2 regions of the Schinkia azotoformans genome follow, and region 1 is predicted to be linked to the other one. Evidence: a T-box and tRNA genes for the amino acid it is inferred to sense, from the RefSeq annotation. Region 1 holds a T-box; the other holds one or more tRNA genes.
What was found. The T-box of region 1 lies ahead of ileS (isoleucine--tRNA ligase). A T-box ahead of a tRNA ligase gene usually reads a tRNA of that ligase, here a tRNA-Ile.

Region 1 (8,784 bases):
CTGGCCTTAGCTGCAATAACAGGCGCGATAAAGGCAAAGGAAGAGCCTAAGTATGCTGGTATTTGACCTTTTGTAATAACTAAGTATCCAAGTGTGGACAACCCACTTGAAATTAGGGCAACCGATGGACTCAATCCAACTAGGAAAGGTACTAAGATCGTTGCTCCAAACATGGCGAACAAATGTTGAATACTAAGAGAAATCCATTGCGGGACTTTTGGTCTTTCATGTACGTCTAATACGATGTCTTGTCTTGTCATTATTCTCTTCCCCTATTCTCTTAATCTGTAGCTTATTCTTTCTCATGAATGCTTACTTGATCAATTGGATCTACTTCATTCAACTCAACAACAATGACCTCTGAACTGGATGTCGGAATATTTTTTCCAACGAAATCTGCTCGAATGGGCAGTTCCCGGTGTCCTCTGTCAACCAAAACAGCCAATTGAATTTGGGATGGTCGGCCGATATCCATTATGGCGTCCATTGCGGCCCGAACCGTTCGACCTGTATATAACACATCATCAACTAGGATTACCGTTTGTTCTTTAATGTCCACTGGTATACTAGACCCATGGATCATTGGCTCATTATTCGAAGTCTTCGTCGTTAAATCGTCGCGATAAAGGGTTATATCTACTTCCCCAACCGGTATCGGATTTCCCTCAATTTGTTTTATTCTTTCTGCGAGGCGATTTGCTAAATAAATTCCTCGAGTTTTAATACCAACTAGAAGGCAGTTTTCAATTCCTTTGTTACGTTCAATAATTTCGTGCGCTATTCGTGTTAATGCCCTACGAATGGCTTGTTCATCAAGGACAATCGCTTTTTCCTTCATGTTGCCTCCACCTCTTTATTTTTAATTTTCCAAAATGTCAATTTTATAGACAAAGCAAAAATCCTCTCACCGATTGGCGAGAGGATCGTTTTTTGTACACGAAGATAAGAGGACAGTCTTCCCCTAGTATTCATATCACGATTTCCTTCTCAGCCTCACGGGACTGTAGTTAAAGGACCTATTTATTTTCTAAAAAAATTATCCCACTAATATCGAATTTTGTCAATTAGCTTTTTCGAAGTTTATTTAGTAATTCTTCAAATTCTCCTGGCAGTGGTGCTTCAAATTGCAAAAACTCTTTTGTGCGCGGATGAATAAATCCTAATATACCTGCATGAAGTGCTTGCCCACCAAGATCCATTGTTTTTTTCGGGCCATATTTTGGATCACCAACTAAAGGATAGCCAATATACTTCATATGAACTCTTATTTGGTGAGTACGGCCGGTTTCAAGCTGACATTCAACAAAGGTATAATCTTTAAATCTTTCTAGCACCCGAAAATGGGTTACAGCTGTTTTACTATTTTCATCGGTCACCGTCATGCTTTGGCGATCATTTTTGTCCCGGCCAATCGGCGCATCAATTGTGCCATTGTCGTGTGAAATATTTCCATGAACCAAGGCTTTATATTTTCTTAAGACAGTTTTATTAACTAGCTGGTCTACTAATGATTCATGGGCCATATCATTTTTGGCTACCATTAGTAATCCTGATGTATCTTTATCAATTCTATGAACAATACCCGGTCTTAGAACCCCATTTATTCCCGATAAATCTTTACAATGCGCCATCAGTCCATTCACGAGGGTGCCGGATAAGTGGCCTGGAGCTGGATGCACAACCATCCCTTTTGGTTTATTAACGACTAGGACATCAGAATCTTCATAATAGATATCGAGATTCATCTCTTCAGGTAAAACATCTAAAATCTCCGGTTCTGGGATTTGAAGTTCGATATAATCATCCAGCTTGCATTTATAATTTCCTTTAATATCTTTTCCATTAACAGTTACAAGTCCATCTTTAATCCATTGTTGAACTTGACTTCGTGACCATTCTTCATTGAAGGTAGATAACACTTTATCAATTCGCTCATTTTCGTTAGCACTTGTTATTGTTGCTTCAAACTTCTCCATTTACCTTTTTCTCCTTTTTAGCTTCCAGCAAAGTATGTATTAATATGAGGATCACCCCAGCGACAAGTGCTGCATCCGCAACATTGAATATTGGATAATTATATTTGAAGAAATAAAAATTCAAATAGAAATCAAAAAAGTCGACTACTTCTTTTCTAATAAGGCGATCTATAAAATTCCCAATCGCTCCCCCAAGGATAAGACCTAATGACCAGCCCATTAACGGGTCCTTTTTCGCCAATTTCCGGATGTAATAAATAACGGCAATAATGACAATAATAGTTATGATATAGAAAAACCACATTTGACCTTGTAAAATCCCCCATGCAGCTCCCCGGTTGCGATGTGAGGTTAAATAAAAGAATTGATCAATGATTGTGATGCTTTCCCCAAGTTCCATCTTTTTAACAACGAGCCATTTCGACCATTGATCAATTAAAATAACAATAATTGCGATAAAATAATAAATCACCAATGCTCCTCCGATCTTCCTATGCCAAAAATTTATTTCTGTAAAATTGTAGCATAGTCGCTGGCAAATTAACAATATAGAGGCTGTTCAACTAGATATGGAAATTGTGTCATTGCCTCTGCTTCACGAAGTGTTCTAACTGTTGGAACAACCTTTAACAGTTCTGTTGGTATCCTTTCACCGGTTTCCTCGCAAACCCCATATAGTCCTAGATCCATTTTGAGCAATGTTCGTTTCACATCCTGTAGTTCGGCTTGAATATGGTGATCTACTTGGTTTAACTTTTCCCGATTATAATACGAAGTTCGATTTAATCCTTCTTCCAGTTCCGTTCTAGTTAATTCAAGCTCTGCTTTAACTTGTGCATAAAGATCGTTCATAATCAAGCTGCCTCCTTGGAAACTTTGAGTTATGTGATTAAATTGTAAGCTTATTGTTGCCAGAACGAATATATTTAGACAGGCAACATTTACAAGCCGAAAAGCGATAGCACCCATTTAGCGAAATCTACTAGTCGCAGGGTGCTGGAGCTAGACATTGAAAAGGCGCACTGCAAATGTGCGCCTTCCGCTTTTCTATTTATTTCACATAATGCTCTTGAACGGTTGTTCCACAGTCTTTACATAATGTTGGATGTTCAGCTACTGCTCCTACTGTTGGTGTAACAACCCAGCAGCGTTCACAAGTCTCGCCCTCAGCCGGTTTAACGACGATTGACAAAGTATCAAAGCTTTGTGCCTCACTTGGAGCATTGCCTTGATCTCCAGCCATTTCTAAATGTGAGACAATGAATAGTTTTTGTAAATCTTCAATATTTTGTAGAAGCTCCTTATATTTAGCATTTGGATATAATGTGATGCTTGCTGTTAATGACTTGCCGATTACTTTTTCATTACGAGCATTTTCTAGAGCTTTTAAAACATCATCACGAATTTCCATAAAGGTATCCCATTTTTCTTCAATAGCTGCTGCGTTCGCAATTTCTGTCACTTGAGGCATATCTACAAGCTGAACGCTTTCTTCTGTAACACCTGGAATGTACTCCCATACTTCTTCTGCAGTATGCGGCAGGATTGGGGTTACTAATTTAGTTAAAGCAAGCAATGTTTCGTAAAGAACTGTCTGGATTGAACGACGGTTTTTACTATTTGCAGCCTCGATGTAAATAACATCCTTTGCCACATCCAAGTAAAAAGAGCTCAATTCAATCGTACAGAAATTATTTACGGCATGATAAATTCCGGCAAAATCATAGTTTTCATATGATGTCAGAACTTTATCAATGACCTTGTTCAGTTTCACTAAAATATAAACATCAACTTCGCGCAGGTCATTTAGGGAAACCTTATCAACAGCAGGATCAAAATCACTTAAGTTTCCAAGTAAGAATCTGAACGTATTTCTAATTTTCCGATATACTTCAGCCACCTGCTTTAAGATCGCGTCGGATACGCGAACATCAGCCTGATAATCAACAGAGGCAACCCATAGGCGTAAAATATCGGCACCTAATTGATCCATGACTTTATTAGGAATGATAGTATTTCCTAGAGATTTACTCATTTTCCGACCTTCACCATCTAATGCAAAGCCATGGCTTAAAATGCCTTTATATGGAGCTTTTCCAGTTACAGCAACACCAGTTGATAAAGATGAATTAAACCAGCCGCGATATTGGTCAGAACCTTCTAAATACAAGTCGGCCGGACGCTGCAATTCTTCCCGTTCTACTAACACCGCTTGGTGGGAAGAACCGGAATCAAACCAAACATCCATAATATCCGTTTCTTTAGTAAACTTGCCATTTGGACTATGTGGTGATGTGAACCCTTCCGGTAATAAATCCTTTGCTTCTCTTTCAAACCATACGTTTGAACCATGTTCTCTGAATAAATTAGAGACATGTGCAATTGTTTCATCCGTAATGATCGGTTCACCATCTTCACCGTAAAATACTGGGATCGGAACACCCCAGGCACGTTGACGGGAAATACACCAATCTTCACGGTCTTTAATCATATTGAATAATCTAGTTTCACCCCAAGCAGGAACCCATTTCACTTCTTTAATAGCCTGCAGCAATTGTTCTCTGAAATCCTTAATCGATGCAAACCATTGTGCTGTCGCCCGGAAAATAACCGGTTTCTTCGTTCTCCAGTCATGCGGATAGGAGTGTGTAATAAAAGTAAGCTTTAATAATGCGCCAACTTCCTGTAATTTCTCTGATACAACCTTATTCGCATCATCATAGAATAAGCCTTCAAAGCCAGGTGCTTGACTTGTAAAATATCCTTTATCATCAACAGGATTTAATACATCTAATCCATACTTTTTACCAACTAAGAAGTCATCTTCACCATGTCCAGGAGCAGTGTGTACACAACCTGTACCTGCATCTGTCGTGACATGCTCTCCAAGCATGACTAATGAATCACGCTCATAGAACGGATGACGGGCTACTACATTTTCAAGCTCTGCACCTTTTACAGTTTTAACAACCTTTACATTTTCCCATTCAATTGTTTTTGAAACTGATTCCAACAATGCAGATGCTAGAACATATTTTTCGCCATCCACTTCAACTACGCTGTATTCCAACTCAGGATGTACACAAATACCGAGGTTCGCCGGAATAGTCCAAGGTGTTGTTGTCCAGATGATGATTTTTTCATCCCCTGCTAGGACACCATTGCCATCTTTTACTTGAAAAGCAACATAAATCGAAGCAGAACGCTTATCTTGATATTCGATTTCTGCTTCAGCTAAAGCTGATTCGGATGATGGTGACCAATAAACTGGCTTTAACCCTTTATAAATATAACCCTTTTTTGCCATTTCCCCGAAAACTTTAATTTGTTGCGCTTCATAACCCTTTGTTAAAGTGATATAAGGATTTTCCCAATCCCCTCTAACACCAAGTCGTTTAAATTGTTCGCGTTGGCAGTCGACCTGCTCATAAGCATATTCTTCACAAAGTTTCCTGAATTCAGCGACACTCATTTTTTTGCGATCTACTTTTTTGTTTTTAGTCAACGCTGTTTCGATCGGCAAACCATGTGTATCCCAGCCTGGTACATACGGAGCATGATAGCCGCTCATTGATTTAAAGCGAACGATCATATCCTTAAGAATTTTATTAAGGGCATGACCCATATGAATATCACCATTTGCATAGGGAGGTCCATCGTGCAGGACAAACAATGGGCGTCCTTCCGTTCTTTTTTGGACCATTTTATAGATATTTTGTTCTTCCCATTTTGCTTGGATTTCAGGTTCGCGTTTTGGCAAATTGCCTCTCATCGGAAACTCTGTTTTCGGCATAAGCAATGTATCTTTATATTCCATTATAAAATCCTCCTATTTTTAATGCATAAGCTATTTTTTTACAATAAAAAAACCTTCTCAATCCCAAGAAAGGGACGAGAAGGTATTCCCGCGGTACCACCCAAATTAGCAAATAAAAGTATAATATTCCATATACTTGTATAATTAAGCTCGCTTTACTATTCGTAACGTGAATAAAACGCCCAAGCTTACTGGCTAACCTCATTTCAGCTTAAGAACTCAAGGGTGATCTTCTTCTTTACTTCTTCCATCGAGCTTGCACTATCCTCGATTCGCTGGCGGTGATCTGTAAAGACTACTGTCCCTGTCATCGTTTAAAAAATAGAATATACAAATTATATTCAAACATTTTGCTTCCGTCAAGTTTTCTTTAAGATTCCGTTAATTCTTCCGGCTCTTCCTCGTTATATTGCATTAAATGCTCCCAATCATCGCTTTCAATCATTTCTAATTGGGCTTTGATTAGCATGCGGAAACGATTGCGGAATACTTTCGATTGCTTTTTCAATTCATCAATTTCAATCGCAATTCTGCGAGATTTACTTAATGCCTCATTTATAATCCTGTCAGCGTTTTTCTCAGCTTCCTTAATGATCAATTTTGATTCTGTTTGCGCGTTTCTTCTAACTTCTTCAGCAGCTTCCTGCGCTACTATTATCGATTTATTTAAAGTTTCTTCAATATTAGAAAAATAGGTTAATCTCTCTGTTAAATCTTTCACTTTTTCTTCAAGGTCTTTTTTCTCACGAATGATGATCTCGTAATCTTTAATAACTTGGTCTAAAAATTCATTAACTTCATCCTCATCATACCCACGAAAACCACGGCTAAATTCCTTATTATGAATATCTAATGGTGTTAATGGCATAGGTGACACCTCCAACATTTAGTAAAAAACCCAAAGTTATGATTTATATATTTTTCGACACATTCACTCTAATTCCTGCAACATTTTCAATAATTATTTTGCCTTTGCCACAACAATACGCCATTTTTCTTTCTTCGTTTGCCCTTCAATCCTTTTTATCTTGCATCGTCCAAACGTCCGCATTGATAATGTATCACCTTGGTGACAAAGAAATGAGGGGTCATCAGTAACCCTCCAATTTACCTTTACCATTTGATTTTGAATGTATGGCCATACTTTTGATCTCGAAAGATTAAACACTTCAGCCAAAATAACATCAAGCCGCATTGAGGATACCGTACACGTATGCTCATGCCATTCATCATTCACGGGTATGATCTTCTCACATCCAATTTGTTCAAGTGTCACATTTGTTTTGCCAACTTGATTGAAATGAAGTCTGACATATTCTGCGACTTGACCTGCTACGAGGATTTGCGCCATGTCGTTATCAATTATGATATCACCAAATTTTGACCTTTTTAACCCCAACCCCATTGTTGAACCGAGAACTTTTCGATGGTCTAGTGATACAAATTTAGAAGGGAATTTTATTGAAAAAGCAACAATATCAAAATCATCATTCTGAACTTCATAGTATTCCGGGTAAAGGATTGCTCTTTTCCGTTCCGCCTGGTCATATCCACCCCAAAAAGCACATTTTACGTCTTCTTTTGAACCTATTATACTTTGAACAATGTCGATCTCCCGAGGGTCATGAAAATCAAGGAGTTTGTATGTATATTCATCGGTAACCTGTTCCCGCCATTCGATAATTTGATCAATAAAAGCACGTTCTTCTTTACGAAAATGTTGATAAATAGACATTGAAATCACCTTTAATCCTAATTTGGTAGATAAATGTAAAAAACAGGGATCCTTTTATAGACCCCTGCTTATGAATTATAGCCCCAAAAAGTGAAATAAGTTTACTGCACCCGCTTGTGCAAATTTTAACACAAAAATGGCTGCAATTGGCGAAATATCAATCATCCCTAAAGGAGGAATAATTCGTCGAAACGGTTCTAAAAATGGTTCTACAATTCTTCCTAGAAATTGTCCTATTGATGATTCTCTAGCACCAGGAAACCATGACATAAAAATATAAATAATGATTGCCCAGCTATAAATTCCAATTAGTTGTGAAATTATACTTCCGATTACTCCCACTTCATCACCACCTGTTCTCTATTGGCTCTATTTCCTCTGCCATATCAGAAATAGAACCAGCTATATCAACATTTTCCGGTGTGCAAATAAATGTATTTGCACCAAGTTTATTAATATCTCCACCTATAGCATAAACGGTACCGCTCAAAAAGTCGACTATTCGCATTCCTTGGTCGGTTGTTACTCTTTGCAAATTAATAACTACAGTCTTTCGACTCTTTAAATGGTCAGCAATCTCTTGAACTTCATCATAGATGCGGGGCTCGCATAAAATAACCTTTGATGATTGCTGAATGCTTTGTAGACTGACAACATTTTGCTTTGATGACCTTGTTACACGTTTTGGGACTTCATACTCCTCTTCCATTAGAGGTTGCTCTTCGATATATTCTTCTTCATCATCAAGGGCGAAAAAGGTTCGAAATTTCGACTTTATGCTCATTACTCATTACACCCCCTAAAATTCCTTTCCGACTAAAGAGGTGCCGATTCTTATCATCGTCGCTCCTTCTTCAATCGCTATTTTATAATCGTTGGACATTCCCATTGATAACTCTTCACACGGTGCGTAGGGAAGGTTTAAAGCTTGTACATCTTTTTGCAGCTTCTTAACTTTAGAGAACGTTTCCCGAAGAACTCCTTCATCCTCTATAAAAGGGGCCATTGTCATAAGACCTACAACCTTAATAAGGGGGAAATCCTTCAGGTTTTCAATAAATGGAACAACCTCATCTACTGATAATCCTTGTTTAGATTCCTCATTAGCGGCATTAACTTGAACAAAGCATTTAATGATATTTTCAGCTCGTTTATTAATTTCTTCAGCCAAGCTTAAGCGGTCTAATGAATGAATATAATCGACTTTATCGATAATATTTTTCACCTTTCTCGTTTGCAGTGTCCCAATAAAATGC
Region 2 (8,784 bases), on a different contig from region 1:
TTTAAAAAAGTATTTAGAAAATCCAACATTCACACATGTGGCCCCAAAACAAATTGCCGCTGAAAAAATAGAACATTTATTAATTCCGTTGCGTCATCGAAATAAACTGGATGTCATTTATGAAATAGCTAATCAATTTAATCCTTATTTAGCCCTTATTTTTACAAATACAAAAAAAATGGCAGATGAGGTGGCAGATGGTTTAATCGAAAAAGGCCTAAAGGTTGGACGCATCCATGGTGATTTAACCCCTAGAGAGCGGAAAAAAATGATGAAGCAAATTAAGGACTTGGAGTATCAATATATTGTGGCTACGGATTTAGCCGCAAGGGGTATAGATATCGAGGGTGTAAGTCATGTTATTAATTATGAGTTGCCTTCAGATTTAGATTTCTACATTCATCGTGTTGGGCGAACAGCAAGAGCCGGCTATTCTGGCATAGCAGCTTCTATTTATGAATTAAGGGACCAGGATGCTCTAAACAGGCTCGAGAAAATGGGCATTGAGTTTAAGCATGTGGATTTACGCGATCACGAATGGGTCGATTTAGGCGCTAGGGATAAAAGAAAAGAAAGAAAAAATAACGCTCCACAGGCCGAACCGGAAAAGCTTGCTCATAAAACAATAAGAAAACCTAAAACAGTAAAGCCAGGCTATAAAAAGAAAAGACAGCAGGAAATTGAAAAATTTATTAAGAAAGAAAAAAGAAAAATTCGTAATAAAAAATAAAGGGAGAAGAATTGAATTATGTTAAAAATAGGTTCACATGTTTCAATGAATGGGAAAAAGATGCTTTTAGGAGCTAGTGAGGAAGCCGTTTCCTATGGAGCAAATACGTTTATGGTGTATACAGGTGCACCACAAAATACACGAAGAAAGCCGATAGAAGAATTAAACATAGAAGCAGGCCTTGCACACATGAAACAAAATGGGATTGAAGAAATTGTTGTTCATGCACCGTACATTATCAACATTGGTAATACTGAAAACCCTGCAACATTTGAGCTTGGAGTGAGATTTCTTCGATCAGAAATTGAGCGTACAGCAGCCATTGGGGCAAAACAAATTGTCTTACATCCGGGAGCACATGTAGGTGCGGGCGCTGAAAAAGGAATTCAAAAGATTATTGAAGGTCTAAATGAAGTGTTGACGAAAGAGCAAACTGTTCAAATCGCCCTTGAGACAATGGCAGGAAAAGGCTCTGAATGTGGACGTTCCTTTGAAGAACTTGCCGAAATTATTGAAGGTGTTACACATAATGAGAAGCTGTCTGTATGCTTCGACACATGTCATACACATGATGCAGGGTATGACATTGTCCATGACTTTGATGGAGTATTAGAAGAATTTGATCGGATCGTCGGTATTGATCGAATGAAAGTACTTCATATTAATGATAGCAAAAATGAACGAGGGGCGCGTAAGGACCGGCATGAAAACATCGGATTTGGGAAAATTGGCTTTGATGCCTTAAATTATGTCATCCATCACCCACAGCTTGAACAAATCCCTAAAATCCTGGAAACTCCGTACGTTGGAGAAGATAAAAAGAACCAAAAACCACCATATCGCTTTGAAATCGCGATGTTAAAGGAACAGACATTTGATCAGAGCTTATTAGAAAAAATTATGAATCAATAAATAATAAAGAAGAGGCTGGATATAAAACAGCCTCTTCTTTACTTTTTAAATTGTCTTAAAAGTTCATTTGCTTTTTTAGCTAAATTTACATTGACCTCTTTACCGATTTTTTTAATGATATTGCGATGCTGTTCATCGTTATCAATACTAATGTTTTTTTCTGCTTTAAGGATAGTAATGATTTTGGCCGCTTCTGCTTGGGATAAATTAATATTATAATTTTTGGCATGCTTTAATAATTCATCGACAGTGATCGTTTTTAATTTTTGATTAATAAACTGCTGAACAAATGGATTCATTTTGAACTTCCCCACCTTTGATTGTGCCATTAATAACATAGTATGAATTAACAACTAAGGTGTTCTAGCCATTATTGATAAAGATTGACATTAATGATTCGGCCATAATCGGACCATACTATTAATGCTCCTCAATTAATGAAAGTGAGGGATCCAAGGTGGCAGAACAAAACTTTAGTGAAAAAAATAAGAATAATAAGGCTTCAATAGACGATTCCCAAGGGATATCGTATGAGAATTATGAGAACAACTTTGCAGATATCACACAAGCTGAAAAAAATAACTCTGAGGATTATGACTTAAGGGACCGAAACGACTGGGCAACAACAGATGCGGATTTTTCTGAAGAAACGGCGGCTGAGGTTGCACCTGGTTTAGGTTATTTAGGAAGGGCCGATGATACGGACAGACCGCGTACCTTTGATAGACCAACGGAGGAGGGAACTGGCGGAAGAGTAATGGGGGCAATTGCTTTAGCATTGTCAATATTATCCCTATTCTATTCCCCAGTACTATTTGGTGCTGCAGGGATCATCGTTGGATTTATTGCACGCCGAAGAGGAGCAAATGGATTAGGTAATTGGGCGATGGGGATTGGTGTTGTATCGTTAATCATCGGATTATTTATTGCACCATTCTTTTATTAAATAATTATCATTAAAAGACATGAAAAAGGAGCTACCAATTTGGGTAAGCTCCTTCTTCATAAATTGTCTAGCGCTTCTGCTTTTCTTATCAATTTTGTTTTTGGAAGTGCTCTTCGGCTAATTGATCGACTTCCTTCTTTAATTCCTCAACAAGTTTGTCTTCAGGTACTTTACGAATAATTTCTCCGTGGCGGAATAATAATCCTTCACCACGTGCACCGGCAATACCAATATCAGCCTCACGTGCTTCACCCGGCCCGTTAACCGCACATCCAAGCACTGCTACTTTTATTGGTGCCTTGATTTTTGAAATATATTCTTCAATTTCATTCGCAATACTGATTAAATCAATTTCGATCCGGCCACAAGTTGGGCAGGAAATAAGCGTCGCTGCATTGGCAGCCAGGCCAAATGTTTTAAGAAGTTCTCTTGCTACCTTTACTTCCTCTACAGGATCAGCACTTAGGGAAATTCGAATTGTGTTTCCGATTCCTTTGCTTAAAATGGCACCCAAGCCAGCTGCACTTTTTACAGTACCCGCAAAAAGTGTTCCAGATTCGGTAATACCTAAATGCAAAGGATAATCAAAGGCTTTTGCTGCTTTTTCATAGGCCTCAATGGCAAGATGTACATCAGATGCTTTTAGTGACACGATAATGTTGTGAAAATCAAGGTCTTCAAGAATTTTAATATGGTGTAGTGCACTTTCAACCATACCATCTGCTGTAGGATAGCCGTATTTATCCAAAATTCGTTTTTCTAAAGAACCGGCATTAACACCGATACGGATCGGTACGCCTTTTTCCTTAGCAGCTTTAACGACAGCTTCCACTTTTTCACGTTTGCCAATATTACCGGGATTGATTCTGATTTTATCTGCACCGCCTTCAATTGCTTTTAATGCGAGGCGATAATCAAAGTGTATGTCTACGACAAGTGGGATATTTATTCGTTTTTTTATTTCAGCAATTGCGTTTGCTGCTTTCTCGTCTGGGCAGGCAACACGAACAATTTGACAGCCGGCCTCTTCCAATCGATTTATTTGTGCAACCGTTGCATCAACATCGTGTGTTTTGGTTGTAGTCATACTTTGAATAACAACTTCATTATTACCGCCAATCGTTAAATTACCAACTTTAATTGGGCGGGTTTTTGTACGATGTGTTATTTCACTCATGCGAAAAACGCTCCTTCATAATGGTATACCCATCTATTGTATCAATGTATTCAAAAAAATGACAACTTTTTTATTGATGGAGAGGAGCATTATTCTTTATCTGTATAAACTGGAAATTTATAAACCTTTCCAATTTGGATCATTTCCGGTTCTGTCTTAGGATTTAATAGCTGAAAGTCAGTTATTAACTGTGAAATGGAAACGGGTAGTGGTCCGTCTTGAATTTGTTCAACGATGGATAGTACAGTTTGTCCGGCAGCTACTTTTACCTCTTGGTAATATAACTCTTCTTCTTTTCCAGTGTTAACACTCTTTTGTTCCTGTTCGTTCGCTTTTTCTACTGTTAATTCTTTTGCTGTTGCGTTTTCACTTTGTTTACTTTCTTTATTTTGTAGTAAAACGATGGAGGTTGGTTTACTTAAGACACCGGCACTTAAATCATAATAGATTACATAGGTAATAAACAAAACAAGCAAAGTAAGAAGTAATTTTCTCATAATATTCACCGTCTTAATCGTTTTACTACACTTTATGCTTGTCTTTTGAAAATATGATAGTTTTATACGGAAATTTTCGGTGAATCTAGTAATTTTATTGATTCTTTTACCTTTATATCTTTTACAGCGATCTGCTTCCCTTTTTTCTTTTTCCGATTTGTCAATATGGTTGCTCCTTTTTAAAAGTAGAATATGTTTGATATGTTATATAATTTTGGCAAAAAAAGAGCTACCTATTCAGGCAGCTGTTCTTCATTACTTGGGGCTTTTGCTTTCGGGATTTCTTTAATAATTAAATATAAAACAATGATCGCGGTTGCCCAGTATAGTAAAAATGCAAAAGGGATCGTAATTTTTAACGTATCGGTAATGGCAAAAAAGAGAGTTGGTATTGTTACCGCATAGGCAGATAGAATCCATAGATTTTGGTAGCGGAGCTTTCTGTTCATTTGTTTTGCAACCATTATTCCGATTAAAGCTAGGAACGAGACGCCAATAAATTTTAGACTAGACTGGAATAAATAAATGAATATAAATAAAATTGGGAGAATGACTAAAACAATCGAATCCAACTTATCTGTAAAACCTACTACCGTATCTTTGTTTAATGTTATGTTTCCAAATGAAGAATAGGGCAGGCGCTGTGAATCTGTCTCATTTACCAGTATCGCTTCTTTCTTTAATAAACCAATTGCATTGGAATGTTTTGAAACATCGCTCGCAGATACCTCACCAGTTGTATCAAAAATAAAGGTAAAGCCGCTTTCGATGTCTTCCTTTATAATTGGAGATTTAATTTCCGATGTTAGGATGCCATTTTTAAGTTCAAAATTTGGTAGGTCATTGATGATCTTTGTATTTGTAATGGAGGCCCAATTAAGAAAGTCCATCCCAAGTGAAATACTTGTTATTAAAGTGGAAATGAACATTAATAGAAACACATAGCCAATTGTCTTACCTATTCCTTGAAATCGAAAGAGCGCAACATCTTTAGGAGAATAGATGCTTTTTCCTAATTGCTTAAATATATTCATTTTTATAGACACACTTCCCTTCATGGCATATCTTACCTATCTATTCAAAAAGATACAAGTAAAATAATTATTGAGTTTTGCTCTTTAAAATGTTATATTATTTTAGCAGTCGTTATTCATAGTTTCAAAAGTATTTTAAAAAGAGTTGACATAATTAAGATTGTTTGATATATTAAAAAATGTCGCTAAACAATATTCCACAGTAGCTCAGTGGTAGAGCTATCGGCTGTTAACCGATCGGTCGCAGGTTCGAATCCTGCCTGTGGAGCCATTTTATTATGGCGGTGTAGCTCAGCTGGCTAGAGCGTACGGTTCATACCCGTAAGGTCGGGGGTTCGATCCCCTCCGCCGCTATTTCTTTCATCTATAGACATGGCGACTGTGGCGAAGTGGTGAACGCACCGGATTGTGGCTCCGGCACTCGTGGGTTCGATCCCCATCAGTCGCCCCATACTACTATAACTAGAATGGACCCTTAGCTCAGCTGGTTAGAGCTATCGGCTCATAACCGATCGGTCGCAGGTTCGAGTCCTGCAGGGTCCACCATTTCTATATTATATTATTTAACGCGGAGGAATACCCAAGTCCGGCTGAAGGGATCGGTCTTGAAAACCGACAGGCGGGTTAAACCGCGCGGGGGTTCGAATCCCTCTTCCTCCGCCATAAATTTAATTATTATTTTACCATCGCGGGGTGGAGCACGACCGAATAAGCTTCATCGAATCCGCATCAGCGTACCGACCGAAACGCTTCTTGAATAATCTTTCTGAGGTCGGGACGACAAAGGGACAGTCGTTTCTATGCAAACTTTGAAGGAAGCACAATATTATATATTTTTTACCATCGCGGGGTGGAGCAGTCTGGTAGCTCGTCGGGCTCATAACCCGAAGGTCGTAGGTTCAAATCCTGCCCCCGCAACCAAATACATAACTATGGCTCGATAGCTCAGTCGGTAGAGCAGAGGACTGAAAATCCTCGTGTCGGCAGTTCGATTCTGTCTCGAGCCACTCTAAAAAACATCCTTTATAAGGGTGTTTTTATTTTGAATAAATAATGGCTTGGTTGGAAAAAATTATGTTGTTATGTAAAATTTTGAGGTTTTAAATTTGAAAAAGTGTGGAATAAGTGTTAATGTAAGAGCGAAAGATACTTTTGAAACAAAAAAGTATAAAAATCCAAAAATTAACATCTACATAATTAACTAGGAGGAGATTTTATTATGGCTAAATTTGAATTACCACAATTACCTTATGCATATGATGCATTAGAACCACATGTTGATGCTAGAACTATGGAAATCCATCATACGAAACACCACAATACTTATGTAACAAACTTAAATAACGCACTTGAAGGAAATGACGAGCTTTTAAGCAAATCTGTTGAAGAAGTTATTTCAAACCTTGATGCTGTTCCTGAAGCAGCACGTACTGCAGTTCGCAATAACGGTGGTGGTCATGCTAACCATTCATTATTCTGGACTGTTATGAGTCCAAATGGTGGTGGCGCACCAACTGGTGAACTTGCTGACGCAATCGCTCAAAAATTTGGTAGCTTTGATGCTTTTAAAGAAGAGTTCGCTAAAGCAGCTACAACCCGTTTTGGTTCAGGTTGGGCTTGGTTAGCAGTTAACAATGGACAGCTTGAAGTGACTAGCACACCAAACCAAGATTCTCCATTAATGGAAGGCAAAACGCCAATTCTTGGTCTAGATGTTTGGGAGCATGCTTATTACTTAAACTACCAAAACCGTCGTCCCGACTACGTAAGTGCATTCTGGAACGTAATAAATTGGGAAGAAGTTACAAAACGCTATAACGCTGCAAAATAATAATAAAAATACACAAAACAAAAGGTATGCAAATTCGAATATGAATTCGCATACCTTCTTTTTTTGGCAAGACCAGATTTTATATTTTTTTATCGACATTATTGAATATGATTGGAGAATACTGAAAATACTTTTAATGCCATAAATAATAAGTAGTTTATTGGGAGGGATTTCTGAAACATGCTGATGGAGTGTTTGATCCTTGTAGCAATGTGGCTGTTCGGTTTTCTTGGCTTTATTTTGTTTATTCCACACAAAGAATGGCGCAAGGGATTCTTAGCATTCTTAATGTTTCAAGCAATCGTCTGGCTTTGCGATATGCCCTCTTTTCAATTTGGCTTATTAAGTGCACCTGTGCGGGTGTTGCCGAAAGCGACAGATCTCCCCCTAACAATTAATTATTTTTTCTATCCAGTATTGTTTTCAATATTTTACGTCAATAAGAGAGCAAAGGGCAGTCTATGGTCTAGAATTACATACTTTTTTGTTTGGGTCTCTATTATCACGTTGTTTGATGTTGTTATCGAGAGATTTACAGATTTATTAGAATATGGATTACTGTCATGGTGGGGGATGTGGATTTACATTTGGCTTCTCTTTTTCGTGAGTCAAGTCTGCTGTAATTGGTTCTTTAAGGACAAAGCCCTGTTTCGAGCAGAGATATGGAGTACAAAATGAGAATTGAATGGTGGATCTTGCTATCGGTGTACGCAGTGGCAACAGGAATTGTTTTCTTCATACCCAAAAATAAACTTCGACTTGCGGTAGTGGCGTTTTTGTTCACACAGATTATTACCTTTCTTATAGGTTTGGTGGTTGTAGAGTTGGGTCTTCTTAAATATCCTATTCGTTTGTTTACTACTATCAATCGGACGAGTTTCACGTTTGAATATTATGCTTTTCCAGTCGTATGTTCCGCCTTTAATGTATGGTATCCCAATGATCGAAGTGCTCTTATTCAATTGGGTTATTATGTTGGAGTAGGCTCTTTGTTGACTTTGGTTGAAGTCATTATCGAAAAATATACCGATCTCATTGAATACATACACTGGGAATGGTATATTACTTTGCTAACAATATGTCTTTCGTTTTTCGTAACTCGTTTATTTTGCGTCTGGTTTTTCGAAAAGGGACGTTCAAATACATAATATGTAATCTTAATTAATTCGAAGCGGGAAAAACTCCATAAACTATGGTATAGTGAAATCTAATTAATGGTAGAAAGGGGATGTTTTTTTATGCGTAGCAAGCAAGAGCTTGAGATTGTAGCAATTGGGGAGGTATGTGCACAATAATTCACAGGCATAAACCTCCCAAAGGTTATAATCTAAACTTTAGGAGGCAATCAAGTTGAATAAAATTGATATGAAAAATATAGGGCTAACTGAAAGGTTTATACTGGAAGCCAATCAATATAAAGGTTTTTATATTGGCCGAATTTCATCCCAATCTAAAAATCTGTATAAGGTTTTAACGGAAAAAGGTGAGATTAAAGCTAATATTTCTGGAAAGCTTCGCCACAGTGTAATTGAACTGTCTGAATATCCTGCTGTTGGAGATTTTGTAATGGTTGACCGAGTGGACAACTCAGATGGCAACGGTATTATTCACCATGTACTAACACGTAAAAGTGTTTTTGCACGTAAAGTAGCAGGTT

Region 2: it has a tRNA-Ile gene. The T-box ahead of ileS (isoleucine--tRNA ligase) is inferred to sense a tRNA for this amino acid. The anticodon was not compared.

What each region holds. Positions count from the first base shown of each region.
Region 1 covers NZ_JARSMD010000019.1:281,971-290,754, reverse strand. Annotated here, with positions in the region: gene P9E47_RS12365 (solute carrier family 23 protein) at 1-260, opposite strand, end outside; gene pyrR (bifunctional pyr operon transcriptional regulator/uracil phosphoribosyltransferase PyrR) at 293-838, opposite strand; gene P9E47_RS12355 (RluA family pseudouridine synthase) at 1,065-1,976, opposite strand; gene lspA (signal peptidase II) at 1,963-2,463, opposite strand; gene P9E47_RS12345 (TraR/DksA C4-type zinc finger protein) at 2,517-2,828, opposite strand; gene ileS (isoleucine--tRNA ligase) at 3,028-5,793, opposite strand; T-box leader at 5,861-6,113, opposite strand; gene P9E47_RS12335 (DivIVA domain-containing protein) at 6,164-6,661, opposite strand; gene P9E47_RS12330 (YlmH family RNA-binding protein) at 6,755-7,528, opposite strand; gene P9E47_RS12325 (YggT family protein) at 7,604-7,870, opposite strand; gene P9E47_RS12320 (cell division protein SepF) at 7,875-8,312, opposite strand; gene P9E47_RS12315 (YggS family pyridoxal phosphate-dependent enzyme) at 8,328-8,784, opposite strand, start outside.
Region 2 covers NZ_JARSMD010000007.1:4,786-13,569, forward strand. Annotated here, with positions in the region: gene P9E47_RS03395 (DEAD/DEAH box helicase) at 1-730, shown strand, start outside; gene P9E47_RS03400 (deoxyribonuclease IV) at 749-1,642, shown strand; gene P9E47_RS03405 (DUF2624 family protein) at 1,681-1,941, opposite strand; gene P9E47_RS03410 (DUF4190 domain-containing protein) at 2,202-2,588, shown strand; gene ispG (flavodoxin-dependent (E)-4-hydroxy-3-methylbut-2-enyl-diphosphate synthase) at 2,677-3,765, opposite strand; gene P9E47_RS03420 (hypothetical protein) at 3,855-4,262, opposite strand; gene P9E47_RS03425 (DUF1189 domain-containing protein) at 4,496-5,296, opposite strand; tRNA gene P9E47_RS03430 (tRNA-Asn) at 5,493-5,567, shown strand; tRNA gene P9E47_RS03435 (tRNA-Met) at 5,577-5,650, shown strand; tRNA gene P9E47_RS03440 (tRNA-His) at 5,672-5,747, shown strand; tRNA gene P9E47_RS03445 (tRNA-Ile) at 5,766-5,842, shown strand; tRNA gene P9E47_RS03450 (tRNA-Ser) at 5,867-5,959, shown strand; tRNA gene P9E47_RS03455 (tRNA-Met) at 6,141-6,217, shown strand; tRNA gene P9E47_RS03460 (tRNA-Phe) at 6,231-6,303, shown strand; gene P9E47_RS03465 (superoxide dismutase) at 6,516-7,127, shown strand; gene P9E47_RS03470 (CBO0543 family protein) at 7,308-7,805, shown strand; gene P9E47_RS03475 (CBO0543 family protein) at 7,802-8,275, shown strand; gene rsgA (ribosome small subunit-dependent GTPase A) at 8,478-8,784, shown strand, end outside.